DNA from 2 places in the Enterococcus sp. AZ109 genome. Region 2 is predicted to be linked to the other one. Evidence: predicted binding sites of a transcription regulator. Region 2 holds the regulator's gene; the other holds the start of a gene.

Region 1 (8,068 bases), 700 kb from region 2:
TTTGATGCTGGTTTTGGGGTAAATTACGTATAGTTTCCATCAGGATATCTTGCTGCTCTATCAACCAAGAATCCTCGCTGTTTACATACGTCAACACTTCGGTAATGACTTCGCTATATCGCAGTTCCATCCGATTTTCTGGCATAATAATCAAGATCATTTGAAGCTCTTCCATTTTTTTGATCAACTGGGGAGATACTTCTGGCATGATAATTCCTACATAATAAAGAATAATCCCTAGTTGATTATGCTGGTGTAAAATAGAAACAATCTCTAGCTGCTTTTGAAGATTATCAGCGATTTGAGCAAAAGAAGTGATAACGAATTCGTTCCCCGAATACTCCCCTTTAAGAGGCATTTTTCCATAAGCCTCTGGCTCAGAAACTTCTAAAACAGAAACCGTCGTGACTAATCGCTCCAATTGATTCTCACCGGATAACACCCTAGCACCTTTCATAGATGGAATTTTTAGCATATCTTTTACATTCATGGGATCATTCCTTTCTTGCACATCAAGCCGAACAGTCTCCTAACACGATAAAATCTTTGAGACATATGAGTCTGCACTTCGTACTAAAATGGTTGATAGATTTCTTTACTTAGTTTCTTTAAATTAAACCATAACATACGTAATTTCACTAATAATAATTTATTCAAGATCATTCATGTGTTAGTAAGATCGACAAAAAATAGTGATCCGAACCAGCCGTTTCCCTAAAAAACTTTAATTGACTAGGTGTATTGACAACTAGTCAAAAGTTTTGGTAACCTTTTCATAAGGGCAATTGTTGATCTTGACAGTTGTTATTAAAATAATAGATAGGGGATGTATACATGTTTGATTTAACAGGAAAAGTTGCAGTCGTTACTGGTGCCAGCAGTGGTTTGGGACGAGATGCTGCTATCGCCTACGCTGAAGCAGGCGCAGATGTTGTCTTACTGGCAAGAAGACTGGAACGCCTAGAAGAAGTTGCTGCAAAGATCAAGGAAATGGGTCGCGACGTTTTAGCGATTAAAATGGACGTAACCGATGAAGAAAGCGTTAAAGCAGGTATTCAGCAAGCATTTGATCATTTCGGACACTTGGATATTTTGTTAAACAATGCCGGAATCGCTGTTGGCGGTGGTGTGCACCAATTATCCGTTGAAGACTTCGACAAATCAATGAATGTTAACGTCAAGGGGATTTTCTTGGTAAGCAAATATGTAGTTCCTCATATGATGGACAACAAATACGGCCGAATCGTCAATGTTGCTTCCATCAATGCTATTATTGCTGACAAGGCAGATGTCTTCATTCGTCATTCTTACAATGCCAGCAAGTCAGCTGTACTGGGCTTAACTAAAGGGATGGCTGCTTCTTACGGTAAATACAATATTACCGTTAACGCTATCGGACCTGGTTTGTTCGAATCAGAAATGACTGAAAATACTTTGTTTAAATCAGATGATTTCCTGAATTTATACAATGGTACAAACCCAATGTGCCGTCCTGGAAAACAGGGTGAATTGAACGGAACGATTATTTACTTCTCAAGTGATGGTGCCAGCTATACAACTGGACAATTTATTGTTGTTGATGGCGGCGGAGCGATTGTGTAGGTTCATAAATGATGCAACAAACGCAGGTTGGATAGCCCAGCCTGCGTTTGTTTTCTATAGCAGCAATTTTTTTTGATAGCGATATGTTAAATAGAAGAAAATACTGTAAACTACAAACAAGATTCCAAAGAATAGATAAACAAACCAATAATTGGCACTTTCTACCACCTGTGAAAGAACATAGATGGCAAAAAAGCTATGGATCATCCCTAAAAGCACTGGTGGGAAGAACAACATCTGATTTTCTCGATAAATAAGCTGCTCCAAATTCTTTTGGCCAATCCCCAAACGTTTCAACAAACGGTAACGCTCTTTTTGTTCACTCGTATCTGACAATTGACGCAAACTGACGGTGCTGGCAGTGATAATGATAAAGGTCATCACCACAAAGGTAAAGACAAATAACGACAGACCAGAACTGCTACGATTTTTCCGATAAGTTTCCTGATAAGTGGTGTAGTTGCTGCGGTAAGAAGTATACGTATCAAGATTTTCTGCTCCAAAGTCCCCTGCGACAACCTCTCCTGTTAGCTGCTGGTTCTGCCAATTTAAGTCAGCAGTAATTGGTGCAATCCAATCGGCTTCTATATTTTTTGCTATTAACTGATTCAAAACGTCTTCTTGTTGATCAGCTACTTCAACTGCGTCAATTTGGTAAGTGATTCCTTGGATGTTTTCAAAGGTATTGTCAGTCACCACTAATAAATTTCGGGCATAGCGTAGTGTTGGATCACCTAGATAATTCGTTTCCAGTTGTTGAATAGTCAAATTTCTACCCACCAAATGAACATCCCGACTGTAATGCCAATAATCCTTGAAAATCGTTTGAAATGGTGTCATCATCACGGCTGACACAGAACTGTTTAAACTTATTGGAGCCAGATTGGGACTAAGTTTGCGGAACTTTTGATAAGTAGACAACGCGACTAAATCTATCGGTTCGGGTCGCTCCTCTACTCCTTCACCAGGAAATTCCAGCTTCTGCAATCCGCCAACTGTTTTAAAAGTCAGTGTTTGATGCTCATAAGTTAGCTTCTGTTCAAGTGTCGGTTGAATTTTTTCAAAGGCCTCATGATCCATCATTAAGGAAACGGGTGCTAGTTCTGGCACACCCCCCATCTGAATCGAGACCATGGCAGCAGTAGCGCCTAAAAAAGTTAGCGCCAGTCCAAGCAGAATCGTTACCGACCCCAAGAAATTTCGTTCACGGTAAGAGCGAAACAGGCTGTCACTGCGAGAAAGCAGACGTAGATTTTGATAACTAGTTTTGGTTCTCCGACTATAATACCAACGCAGAGTATAACCATAAAATAGGTAGGTGCCCACTACACACAACGTAAAGATGCCAATCATCGTATAAAAATTAGCTAATAGAAAGCCGACTCGTTCAATCAAGGATCTTACGATAGTCAAATAGTAGACAGCCGCAGCCCAACCAAGCAACAGCATTGTGACACCTAATACAGCCAATCCATTTTTCCAGCCATTCAACTTAGAAATCTGACGGTGGAGCTTTCTTTCCTTCCGCTTAGAAGTTAACTTATAGCTGGAGACCAGCCATAAAGTCTGAAAAGAAACTAGACCCAGTACCACCAGCAAAACCAACCCCGTCCCGGCAACCGCACTAGTTGAAAAGAAAAAAGTAACCTGTAAGGAAAGATCCATGGCCTTTAACAGAATCATGCTGAACAGCCGTGAGAATAGAATTCCTAGCAAAATCCCGCTGACAAAGGAAAGCAATCCGATAAACAGCAGCTCAAAAATAAAGACTAAGCAAATTTGATAATACTTCAATCCATACAAATGAAAAATAGCAATATCTTCACGGCGATTTTCAATCAGAAATCGGCTAGCACTCAGCATGAAGAAAATTAAAATAAAGACAATCATCATATTGCCCAAAGCCAGCATCGAAATAACATTGCGCGTGGTATCGGCACTGCGTTGCAGCAATTGTTCATTAGTCATGGTGGTAAAAGAATAAAAGACCATCACGGCAAAAACCATACTAAAGAAAAACAACAAATACCCTCTAGCCTGTTTCTTAAAACTCTTCCAGGCCAATCTGATCAGCATTTGTTTTCCCCCCTCCACCAATAGTTGCTTGCATATCTATCACTTTCTCAAAGAAAGCTTGCCTTGAGGATCGACGAACGATTTCCGAAAAGAAACGCCCATCTTTAATAAAAAGTACGCGATTACAGTAACTAGCAGTGTACGGATCATGCGTAACCATTAAAATCGTTGTATCTTCATGCAAATTGATTTCAGCTAAATAGTGTAAAAAATCCGCTGATGATTTCGAATCCAGTGATCCAGTCGGCTCGTCAGCAAAAATAATTTTTGGCTGCGTGATTAAGGCGCGAGCCGCTGCTGTTCGTTGACGCTGCCCCACCGAGATTTCTTCGGGGTAACGAGACAAAATCCCTTCAATACCCAAGATACGAGCATAATGAGTTAAACGGTGTTGCATTTGTTCGTAAGACATTTTCTCAACTGTCAGGGGTAGCAAAATATTATCTGCTACGCTCAAGCTATTAATCAGATTAAACTCTTGAAATATAAAGCCGAGCTTTTCCCTCCGAAAATCGGTCATTTGGCCGTCCTTCATCTGAGTGATATCCTGACCATCAATCTTCACAGTCCCCATTGTAGGCAATAATATAGTAGATAAAATGTTCATCAAGGTAGTTTTCCCTGCGCCACTTGGTCCCATAATTCCGACAAATTCTCCTTCTTCAATCGAAAAATTTAGATCGCTTAATACATTAACTTTGTCTGTTCGAGCACCGTAGCTCTTACTTAGATGTTGCACATCAATCATTTTCTTCATATTATTTAAGCTTAAGACTAGCAAAGCCTGCTAGCATCAGCCTTTCACTTCCTTTAACAAATTATTAGTCTATTTCCTCAGAACTTTTCTGTTTTATCCTTCCATTTTATGGTATCATATCTAAGGCTAAATAAGGTGACCAACGACTAGTGATTGTCTGACAAATTTGTCATCTGGTCAGAAATTGGTCAAATTTTTTTTGCGTTATTTTTCACAAAAACAAAGGCGATGGCCTGTAGTTTTCATTGAGCTTTTCATTTCAGAACACACTATATATAGTGTGTTTTTTCTTTTCTTAAGCATTTTTGCCACTATATATCGTTGCAACCTAGTAAAAAATACTATATGATAAAGAAGTGAAATTTAGAGGAATGGAGTGGTTGATATGATGGAAATGAGAACCAACGACGCTTTAGCTAGCGAAGTTCAACCAACTCTCAAGGAAATGAGAGTCATCAAACGCGACGGCCGCCATGTGGCCTTCGATGATCAAAAAATTTACGATGCATTGATCAAAGCAGAGACAAAAATCCATGGCACAATTGATCCTTTGGCCCACGGACGCATCCAGTCAATTGTTGAACGAATAGACGGAGAGCTTGCCCAACGGTTCACAGATAATGTAAAAATCTACGAAATTCAAAACATTGTAGAGCACATTTTACTGGAGAGCAATGAATACGAATTGGCAGAGGAATACATTAACTACCGGACCCAACGAGACTTTGCCCGCAGCAAAGCAACTGACATTAACTTTACCATTGGCAAATTGATTAACAAGGATCAATCTGTTGTAAACGAAAATGCGAATAAAGACAGCGATGTCTTTAATACCCAGCGGGATTTAACTGCCGGTATCGTTGGCAAATCGATTGGTTTGAAAATGCTGCCGCCTCACGTGGCCAACGCCCATCAAAAAGGCGACATTCATTACCACGATTTGGATTACCATCCATACACCCCAATGACCAACTGCTGCTTGATTGACTTCGAGGGCATGTTAAACAATGGGTTTAAAATCGGGAATGCCGATGTGGAAAGTCCAAAATCAATCCAAACGGCTACTGCGCAAATCTCACAGATTATTGCCAATGTAGCTTCTAGCCAATACGGCGGCTGTTCAGCTGACCGGGTGGACGAATTATTAGCACCTTTTGCGCGCTTGAACTTTGACAAGCACATGAAAGATGCCGAAGAATGGATTGAAAATCCAGACCGGCGTGAAGCCTATGCTAAACAAAAAACCCGTAAAGACATTTACGATGCGATGCAAAGTCTGGAATATGAAATCAATACCCTGTTCACTTCCAACGGACAAACACCATTCACCTCACTTGGTTTTGGTTTAGGCACAGATTGGTTTGAACGAGAAATCCAAAAAGCTATCCTACAAATTCGGATTAACGGTCTGGGAATTGAAAAGCGCACAGCGATCTTCCCTAAACTAATTTTTACTTTGCGCCGTGGGGTAAACTTGGAAGCTACTGATCCAAACTACGATGTGAAACAATTAGCTTTAGAATGCGCAACTAAACGCATGTATCCGGATATTTTGAATTACAATAAATTAGTTGAACTAACTGGTAGTTTCAAAGTACCTATGGGTTGTCGTTCCTTCTTACAGGGCTGGAAAGACGAAGACGGCAAAGAAATCAACGTTGGCCGGATGAACTTAGGTGTTGTAACGCTGAACTTGCCACGAATTGCCATGGAAGCTGCTGGCGACCGCAGTAAATTCTGGAGCCTGTTGGAAGAACGTTTGCAAATAGCTAAAGATGCGTTAGTTTTCCGTATCGAACGTTGTAAAGAAGCTATCCCAGCAAATGCGCCAATCCTGTATCAGTATGGTGCATTTGGCAAACGATTGAAACGCAACGACTCTGTGAATGAATTGTTCAAGAATAAACGCGCAACTATTTCATTAGGCTACATTGGTTTGTACGAAGCGGCGGCGGCCTTCTTTGGTGGTGACTGGGAAAATGATCCTAAAGCCAAAGAATTTACCTTAGATATTTTGAAAGACTTAAAGCAACATACAGACTCATGGGGCAACGAATACGGCTACCACTTCAGTGTGTACTCAACACCAAGTGAAAGCTTGACTGACCGCTTCTGTCGTCTAGACTTAGAACGTTTTGGCATCGTTGATAACATTACAGACAAAGAATACTATACGAATAGTTTCCATTATGATGTCCGTAAGAACCCCACGCCATTTGAAAAATTGGACTTTGAAAAGGATTATCCTAAATACTGTTCAGGTGGGTTCATACACTATTGCGAATATCCTGTGTTGCAGCAAAATCCAACAGCCTTAGAAGCAGTTTGGGATTACGGCTACGACCGTATCGGTTACCTTGGTACCAACACACCGATCGATCGCTGCTACGAATGCGACTTTGAAGGTGATTTCAAACCAACTAAACGCGGCTTCGAATGCCCACAATGTGGAAATCACGATCCGAAATCTTGTGATGTGGTGAAACGTACCTGTGGTTACCTAGGCAACCCACAACAACGTCCTATGGTTCACGGTCGTCACAAAGAAATTTCTTCACGCGTTAAACACATGAATCAATAAAGGCTAAGCAAATTAAAATGAATAAACCAAGTGGCTGTGACGTTTTAAGTCACAGCCACTGAAAACCGTATAATAGGTGTAACTGAAGTAGCTCTTTCGGAAATGAGTCGGATAATCACAAAAATATGAGCAGCTATTTTCGGATTATCCGGCTTATTTCTCGGAGCTGAACACTTCCGTCACAACCTCTTCTTCAAAGAAATTAGGTGAAACAATTGCGAAATCCGCAGCCCAAAGAATGGTTGGCTAGCGAATTAAGTCAACACTATATTGCTGATTACAAAGCGTTTAATTTTGTCGATGGTGAAGGTGTACGCAACAGCCTATATGTCAGCGGCTGCCCCTTTGCTTGCGAAGGCTGTTTTAACGTAGCTGCGCAAAATTTCCACTATGGCAAACCTTATACTCAGGAGCTAGAAGAGCAGATCATCAAAGATACCGTCCACGATTATGTACAAGGAATTACCCTGCTGGGAGGAGAACCTTTTTTAAATACCCAAGTCTGTTTGCAGTTGATTGATCGATTGCACGCTGAATTTGGTGAAACAAAAGATATTTGGTCTTGGAGCGGCTATACTTTTGAGGAACTGTTAGTAGACAGCGAGGATAAGCTCGAAATGTTAAGCAAGATTGATATTTTAGTTGATGGTCGTTTCGACATTAACAAGAAGAATTTAATGCTGCAGTTTCGCGGTAGCTCTAATCAGCGAATCATTGATGTGAAACAATCTTTAGCAAAAGGTGAAGTTGTAATTTGGGAAAAGCTTCACGACTCAAATAAAGCTTTTGAACAAGTGAAAAGAGACAACTTAATTTAAAAACAAACCGGACGCAACTGAGCGCGCATCCGGTTTGTTTATTGTGACCTCCGATACTATCCCCTTGTCTCTTGCTGTAATTCCATTTAAAGGGCACCTTATTTCTTCTTTAACAACACCAAAATTTCTGATGTGATTGTTGCTAATAAGTACGTTCTTCCCACAAAGGCAAAACAATATTTTCGTAAGCCATTGGATCTAAATTGGTTAAGGTAATTCCTAACAATCGGATAC
Region 2 (8,068 bases):
GGATGTTGAATTAAGTATTCCATTGCCGTCATTATTTCAGCAATGCCTGATTTGTCATCCGCACCTAAAAGAGTTGAGCCATCCGTTGTAATTAAGGTTTGATCTTTATAGTTTTTCAAATTAGGAAAATCTTTAGTGTTCAAGGTATATTTTCCGTCTTTGTCCAATTTTATTGTTGATTCACCATCATAATTTTCAATAATTTGAGGATTCACACCTTCAGCATTGAAATCAGCGGTATCCATGTGGGCAATGAAACCGATTGTACGAACCTTTTCATCTATATTGCTTGGTAAAGTTGCGATGACATACCCATTTGACTCGTTATAGATAATATCTTGCATCCCAATCTCTTCTAATTCCTTCATCAACTCGTGGGCAAAAGCTACCTGAGTTTGGGTAGTTGGAGTGGTCATGCTTGTTGCATCCGAACGAGTTTCTGTTTTTACATAGCGTAAAAAACGTGGTAATAAATTTTCGTACATACTGTTTCTCTCCTCTACAATTTTATTTAAAAGAAAAAGGATTGGTTGAGACTTCTGAGACAAAGAATGACACATTCCAATCCTCTTCGTCTTTCCATTGATTAAACAGTGCAACCATTTTTTCTTTGCACAGCATTTCGATATAGTGCCCTGGATCGATCACTACCATTCCTGTTTCTTGCATATCGTGCGCAGTATGATAATAGACATCTCCAGTAATGTAAACATCAGCACCTTGACGTACAGCGTCTTTATAAAACTTTTCTGCACTGCCACCACAAATTGCGACTCTCTGAATCGTTTCTTTGGATTGCTTAGGATAAACAACTCGAAGTCCTTCTAAATCAAAAGCCTTTTTCACCTGCTGTACAAATTCTTCTGTTGAAACAGGTTTTGCTAACTCCCCAATTCGGCCGATTCCATATTTCATGGGTGAATTATCTAATGTGTAAACATCATAAGCAGGCTCCTCATAGGGATGAGCTGCCAGCATCGCAGACACAACTTGATTCTCGATCGTTTCCGGAAAAATAACCTCAATTTTACTTTCTTGGACTTGTTCTGGCTGATTTACTTCGCCAATAGTGGGATTTGCATCTCCAACCGGCGTAAAACGCCCAGTACCTGATAAAGTATATGAAGTCGCTTTATAGTTTCCTTGCTTCCCAGCACCGGCGTTGGCTAAAGCTTCGCGCATCTCTTTTGCTTGATCCATCGGAACATAAACCGCCAGTTTTTTCATAGGGATCGAATGACTTTCAACTAAATAAGTTGTATCCTCAACTCCCAACAGTTCGCAAAACCAATCGTTCAATCCATCGGGAATAATGTCCATATTGGTGTGGGCCGCATAAACAGCTATATCATGCTTCAATAAATCAGCGTACATCTTAGTCTGAACATCATCCGTTACTAAACGATCAATCGGGCGAAAAATTGGTGGATGCTTCACCACCAGTAAATCAATTTTTTTATCGATAGCCTCAGCTACTACCGCTGGACGCACGTCTAGGCTCATCATCACCCGTTGAATATCCTTGTTTAATGTTCCAATGTGTAAGCCGACCGGATCGCCTTCTTCAGCTAACCATTCTGGACAATACCGGTTAAAACGCTCAATAAATTTACTTGCTTTCATGTAAAACCTCCTGAATCCATTGAATTTCTTGCTCAACTTGTTTAATTTTTTCAGTTAGCTGCTGATCACTTCTTGCTAAATTTGCGCGAACCTTTTCCAGCTTAGTAAGCTGACGTTGCCATTTTTCTAAAAAAATTTCAGACCGCTCATTCAACAAAAACGGACCAAACAACAATTCCTGTGGTGCATACTCGACAGGATCTTCCAATTTTTCTGCCACAATTACTTCATAAACCTTGCGATGATCTTCCAAAATTTCTTCAGCAGTAATTGTATAACCTTCGGCTGCCAACCATTTTCTCAATTGCTTTTCACCCACATTGGGTTGAAGTATAAGTTTTTCGGTACCCGACAATCGCTGGAGATGTTTACCACGAGCTAAAATATCGCGAATCAATACGCCGCCCATTCCACAAATCGTGATAGCATTTATATGATCTTTTAAAAAAACTGCTTCTAAACCATCTGCCAAGCGGACTTCAATCGATTGATCCAGTCCATTTTTAGCTACTTGTCTTTGTGCCGCTTCATAAGGTCCTTGAACCACTTCACCCGCAATTGCATACTGGATTTTTTTATTTAGCACGAGAGCAACCGGTAAATAAGCATGGTCTGAACCAATATCTGCTAATCGTGCATCCTGTGGTACGTAGTTTGCCACTATTTGTAAACGTGGCGATAATTCATTGGCATTCATTAAGTCACTTCCTGTCTTTAATTATAGCACTCATCAAAAAAAGCACCCCAAAAAAAGACGAATCGGCTTCGCTTTTTAATGGGGCATTTTGTTTTTTCTCAGCAAATTCTTTTTTAACCGTTTCGCCGATTCTCACCAATCATCCAAATTTCTTTACTTAGATAGCGAATTCGTTCCATAATCCGTTTGGCTTTTAACGGTTCTTCATCTCCTCGTTGGGTAACAGACAAGTGTTCTTCCAACTGCAGCATGTCAAAATTAGATGAAAAGAACGTTGGCAATTGTTCCTGCATCCGATATTGAAGAATGACTCCAAGAATATCATCTCGAATCCAAGCACTCATTGAATCAGCGCCAATATCATCAATCATTAAAATGGGGGCTCGTTTTACTTCATCCAACTTTGGTCCCACTTTATCCGTAGAGATCGCTTGTTTCATTTCACTGGCAAAAGTTGGAAAGTGAACTAATGTTGTCTCATGTCCTTTTACTGCCAGTTCATGAGCCATTGCACCTAGTAAATAAGTTTTTCCTACTCCAAAATCCCCAACTAAATATAAAGATTTGTGAAAATCTTTTGGCGTTGCATGATACAGGTTGATAAAGTCCAAGGCAGCTTCCAACGCTTCACTTCTTCCAGAGGTTACCTCAAAGGTGCGTATTGAAGCTTGACGAATGTCCTTAGGCATATCGACTGAATTAATCCGGTTACGAATTTCTTCTTCTTTTTTACGTTTCAATAACTCATCTGTCGGCACATAAGTAACATCAATAAAGTGAAAGTTAAGAGCTAATTTAGGTTCATACCCAGGAGCTATCATCGTAGGATCATTCGCTAAAAATTTTTTCTTTTCTTGAACAAATTCATACAGCTTAGCAAATGATTTTTCAATATCTTCTTGTGTCAACTTAGCCTTATGCAATTCAATGAAGCTGCGGACATCGGTATCCTGCAACACTTCTTGCATCATTTCGCGATAGCGTCCATCTACACCACGAGATTTTATAATTCGGTTTAACTCTTTGCCTACATCTTCCATTAACTTTCACCCTCTTTGTTCAAATATTCTGCCAACTTACGATTGAGTTCAGCCTCTTTTTCTGGACTAATTTTTTTCTCTTTCGGCGGTTCTTTAATATGTGATGGCAGCGTTTCTTTTCGGCCTGGTGTCTTACGAACTCCGGTATTTCGGCGACCCGAACTTGTTTTCTTCACTAGTTTTTGATCTGCCTGGCGAACGTGCACTATAGCTTCTTCAGGTCGTTGGATTTTTCTTTGTGCCCAGTCATTAGCGATCGCATTCAGATAATTTTGATTAATTATCGCTTGATTTTGTATCACTAAAATATAATTGATTAAAATATTTACTACACTATTCGGAAATAAATGACGACTGAGAAGATCTTCAATTAAGCGAATTTCTTGATTAGTTTCATAGCCACCCTTTTGTTTCTTGATCGCTTGCAAATATTTAATCGGTGGGATTGTTTCACTTTGCCGAATAATTTCTTGTTCCGCCTTCGAAAAACCTTCAGAAAGTGTCGTTGTGGCTGACATCTCTGTCGAATTCTGAACAGGGGCTATTTTCGCTTGCTTTGATTTTACAATTAATTTTCGTAAAAACGGCAGTTGAATTTGATTTCTCTCGCTAGATTTCACAGCAAAATCTAACATTTCCATCTCATCAATTCCATACATTTGATGTAACGCATCAAGTTTTTCTTGATCATCCTCAGCTAAATTCAGATTGAATTTTTTTAATTGTTGACGGAAAAATTTCCAGTCAAACTTACTGGTAGGTGTTTCTGGCATAATAAATTTCTCGTGAGTATCATCAAACAGCTCAGCATTTGACTCAAAACGGTCTTCTTCAAAACGATAAACATCACGAAAACGTTTAGTAATGTTTGTTAATCCTTCTGTTGGAATACTTTTAGGACGGAAGCGATCAACTAAACGTTGAAACCGCCTTTCACCAATTTTTTCCACTAGCAAATAGCACATTAGCGCGTCTTGAAAAAACGTAGTCGGGGTCAAAGGATTTATTAACTGGTAATACATTAGTAACCCTAAATCAGAGTCTTCCTTTTGGTAGGTAGTCATTAAACCTATACCCTCTAATTTTTCTCGTCCTTTTACCATAGCTGCTAACCCATTGTCAATCGCTGCTAACAAATCAGCATGCATCAACTCAGGACTTTTGCCTTCGATGGTAATGTCTCCTGATAAGCTCAAATAAAGGCTTAATGCTTCAGCACCGATAATCGGCTGGTATAAAAAAAGTAAAGATTGTTGGCGACTTTCATCAAGCTGAGGACTGCCATAGACAGTGTAAATCGTCGTTGGCTTTAATTCAGATGTCACAAACTAGCCCCCTAAATAAATCTATGTTAACCATTCGAATTGCTATACTTTCCTTCATAAAGCAGTCTATTCTTTTGCATCTGTGGATTTTGCTTTATCCACGATTTCTTGTAATTCTTTCAAGAAAACCGACATATCTTTGAACTGACGATAAACGCTAGCAAAGCGAATGTACGCAATTTCATCTACATTCATCAGGTCTTCCATGACATACTCACCAATCTGGCTGGTCGATACTTCATTTTCACCTAAACTGCGAACACGGTTTTCTACATGGTCCACTATTTGTTCCATTTGTTCCATAGCGACAGGTCGTTTTTCAGCTGAACGAATTAATCCACGCAAAATTTTGTCGCGATTAAATTCTTCTCGATCACCATTACGTTTAATTACTAAAAGTGGTACGGCTTCAATTCGTTCAAAGGTCGTGAAGCGGAAACCACAATTTTCACATTCTCGTCGTCTTCGAATAGCGCGTCCATCATCAGTTTGCCGACTATCAATGACTCTGGAGTTATTATGATTACATCTTGGGCAACGCATGTTTTTCACCTCTCAGATGATATTATTTTATTGTAACACGAGTTTATCATATCCCAATGGCTAAAAAAAGCTTTGTTGTGTTTTTTGAAAATCTTTATTAGTCAAAGTCTTGTTTTTTTAACCATTGAATTACCTGGTGCTTTGTTTCTTCCATGCTCCCACGATTATCAAAAACGAAATCGGCAAGTTGTTTTTTTTCTTCTAAAGACATTTGACTTCGGATGCGACTTGTCGCTTCGGTTTCCGTCAGATTATTTCTACGCATTAGTCTTTGCATCTGCGTGGCTTGATCGACATATACTACCGCCACAGCGTCCATTTTTCTTTCATAATGTCCCTCGAATAATAGTGGAATATCTGCAATTACTAATGGGCTATCGAGTTTGGCTGTGTTGATTTGTTGATCGATTTCATCACGAATATAAGGATCTAGAGTATGATTAAGCTTTTGACGTTCCTTAGCATCTGAAAAAATGAGATTCCCTAATTTTTTGCGATTAAGTGTTCCGGCTGATGTGATAATTTCTCCGCCAAAAACATCTATTAGTGCTGCTAATCCAGGTGTGCCCGGTTCAACCACTTGGCGCGCTACAATGTCGCCATCTACAACTGGAAATCCAGCCTCTCGAAATATCTTTACTACCGTTGATTTCCCGCTGGCAATACCACCAGTAACTCCTAACACATAACTCATGTTTTCACCTCTTCAATTGTTGACAGTGGGGACAGTAATGAGTACCACGTTGAGCAACTTTTGTTTTGGCAATCGGTGTACCGCAACGTGGACAGGGGTTCCCAGTTTGCCCGTAAACATTAAGCTCTTGTTGAAAGTGTCCGGCTTCGCCAAGAGCATTCAAGTATGTCCGAATCGTTGTGCCTCCAGCTTCCTTAGCTTTAGTAATCACAGAAATAATTGCTTGGTGCAATACCTCAATTTCTTTTCTAGTTAAGGTATTCGCAGGTTGTTCAGGATGGATTTTAGCCAGCCAAAGTACCTCGTCAACATAGATATTACCCAGACCAGCTACGATTTTCTGATTTAGCAGCAAAGGTTTAATCATTGTATGCGCCTTGTTCAAGCGTTTTTCAAATTCAACTACATCAAAGGTCTCCTCAGTAGGTTCAGGTCCTAATTGTTGAATACCTTTATACTCTAAACCTGTATTCCTCTTCATTAAACTCATTCGACCAAACTTACGCACATCATGGTAAACCAATTCAGATCCATCAGTAAAAATAAAACGTACATGGCTATGTTTATCTAATGGCGTTGCTTTAGAAAAAAACTCATATTTTCCTTCCATCCGTAAATGTGAAACCATATCGTAATGAGTAAAGTGAAAAATCAAGTATTTCCCTCTTCGACCTACAGATTCAATCGTCTCTCCCACTAACTCGTTACGAAACTGATCCACTTCAGGTGATTCAATTATTTTAGGCCACAGCACATCAACTTCACTGATGGTTTTTCCGATAACTAATGAAACTAAGCCTCTACGGACTGTTTCAACTTCTGGTAATTCTGGCATTATTTGTCACTCCTAAGGGAAAAGCTGGAAATTTTCCAGCTTTTAGTTATTTTGCTTCATACCAAGTTTTTCCCCAACTGCTGTCTGTGATTAATGGAACATCTAGTTGCACAGTATTTTCCATTACTTCTTTAACCAACTGATCCAATGTTTCTAACTCCGTTTCAGGTACTTCAAACACTAACTCATCATGCACTTGTAATAGCATATTAGCTTGTAGTTTTTCAGTTTTTAAGCGCTTAGCTAGTTCAATCATCGCTAATTTTAAAATATCTGCTGCACTACCTTGAATAGGGGTGTTGATGGCTGTTCGTTCAGCAAACGAGCGAACATTGAAATTTCGAGAATTAATATCTGGAAGATACCGGCGACGATTGTAGAGTGTCGCTGAATAACCTAGATCTTTTGCTTCACGAACACTTTCTTCCATATAACGTTTCACATCAGGATAATTCTCAAAATACGTATCAATATACTCTTGGGCAGCTTTACGAGAAATTCCTAAGTTTTGAGACAAACCATAATCAGATATCCCATAAACAATCCCAAAGTTCACTGCTTTCGCATCGCGACGCATATTCGGTGTCACTTGATCTTTCTCAATACCAAAAATTCGCATTGCTGTGCTGGCGTGGATATCCATCCCTTCTTTGAAAGCCTCGATTAAATGCTTGTCACCCGAAATATGGGCCAACACTCGTAACTCAATTTGTGAATAGTCCGAAGAGTAAATCAGCCAGTCCTTCTCACTAGGCACAAAAGCTTCTCGAATCTTGCGGCCTTCTTCCAACCGTATCGGAATATTTTGCAGGTTAGGATCCACCGAGCTTAAGCGTCCTGTTTGTGTCAATGTCTGCAAGTAGCGGGTATGCACTTTATTATCAGACTGAATTACTTTTAATAAGCCCTCAACATACGTCGATTGAATCTTAGCAATTTGGCGGTAATTTAAAATATCTGCCACTATCGGCGCTTGCTCTTGCAACTGTTCTAAAACATCCACTGCAGTAGAATACCCCGTTTTAGTTTTCTTAATTACTGGCAATTCCATCTTCTCAAATAGAATAACCCCTAATTGTTTCGGCGAATTAATATTGAACTCTTCACCGGCTTCTTCATAGATTCTTTGCTCGATATCTTGCAGTCGTGCTGAAAATTCCCCACGCATATTTTGAAGACGTTGTGCATCAACTGTAATCCCCATGATTTCCATTTCAGCTAGAATACGGGACAATGGCAATTCCATTTTGTAAAACAGTTCATCTTGTTTCTTTTCTTCTAGACCTTTTTCTAGGTGATTACTTAAAAAGT

The links. The regulator NrdR, encoded in region 2, represses ribonucleotide reductase genes. The targets are predictions, from matches to a motif close to ACACNATATATNGTGT.
Region 1: a site for NrdR is predicted at 4,702-4,717, ahead of nrdD (anaerobic ribonucleoside-triphosphate reductase). Genes of this name have one in related genera too.

What each region holds. Positions count from the first base shown of each region.
Region 1 is NZ_JBIOSF010000001.1:1,187,723-1,195,790, forward strand. It holds gene IGI42_RS05685 (PucR family transcriptional regulator) at 1-490, opposite strand, end outside; gene IGI42_RS05690 (SDR family NAD(P)-dependent oxidoreductase) at 835-1,602, shown strand; gene IGI42_RS05695 (FtsX-like permease family protein) at 1,657-3,678, opposite strand; gene IGI42_RS05700 (ABC transporter ATP-binding protein) at 3,647-4,435, opposite strand; gene nrdD (anaerobic ribonucleoside-triphosphate reductase) at 4,821-7,016, shown strand; gene nrdG (anaerobic ribonucleoside-triphosphate reductase activating protein) at 7,232-7,834, shown strand; gene dinB (DNA polymerase IV) at 7,977-8,068, opposite strand, start outside.
Region 2 is NZ_JBIOSF010000001.1:487,868-495,935, forward strand. It holds gene pepT (peptidase T) at 1-485, opposite strand, end outside; gene IGI42_RS02335 (Nif3-like dinuclear metal center hexameric protein) at 508-1,623, opposite strand; gene IGI42_RS02340 (tRNA (adenine(22)-N(1))-methyltransferase) at 1,610-2,320, opposite strand; gene dnaI (primosomal protein DnaI) at 2,434-3,360, opposite strand; gene IGI42_RS02350 (replication initiation and membrane attachment family protein) at 3,360-4,685, opposite strand; gene nrdR (transcriptional regulator NrdR) at 4,752-5,228, opposite strand; gene coaE (dephospho-CoA kinase) at 5,326-5,922, opposite strand; gene mutM (DNA-formamidopyrimidine glycosylase) at 5,927-6,757, opposite strand; gene polA (DNA polymerase I) at 6,804-8,068, opposite strand, start outside.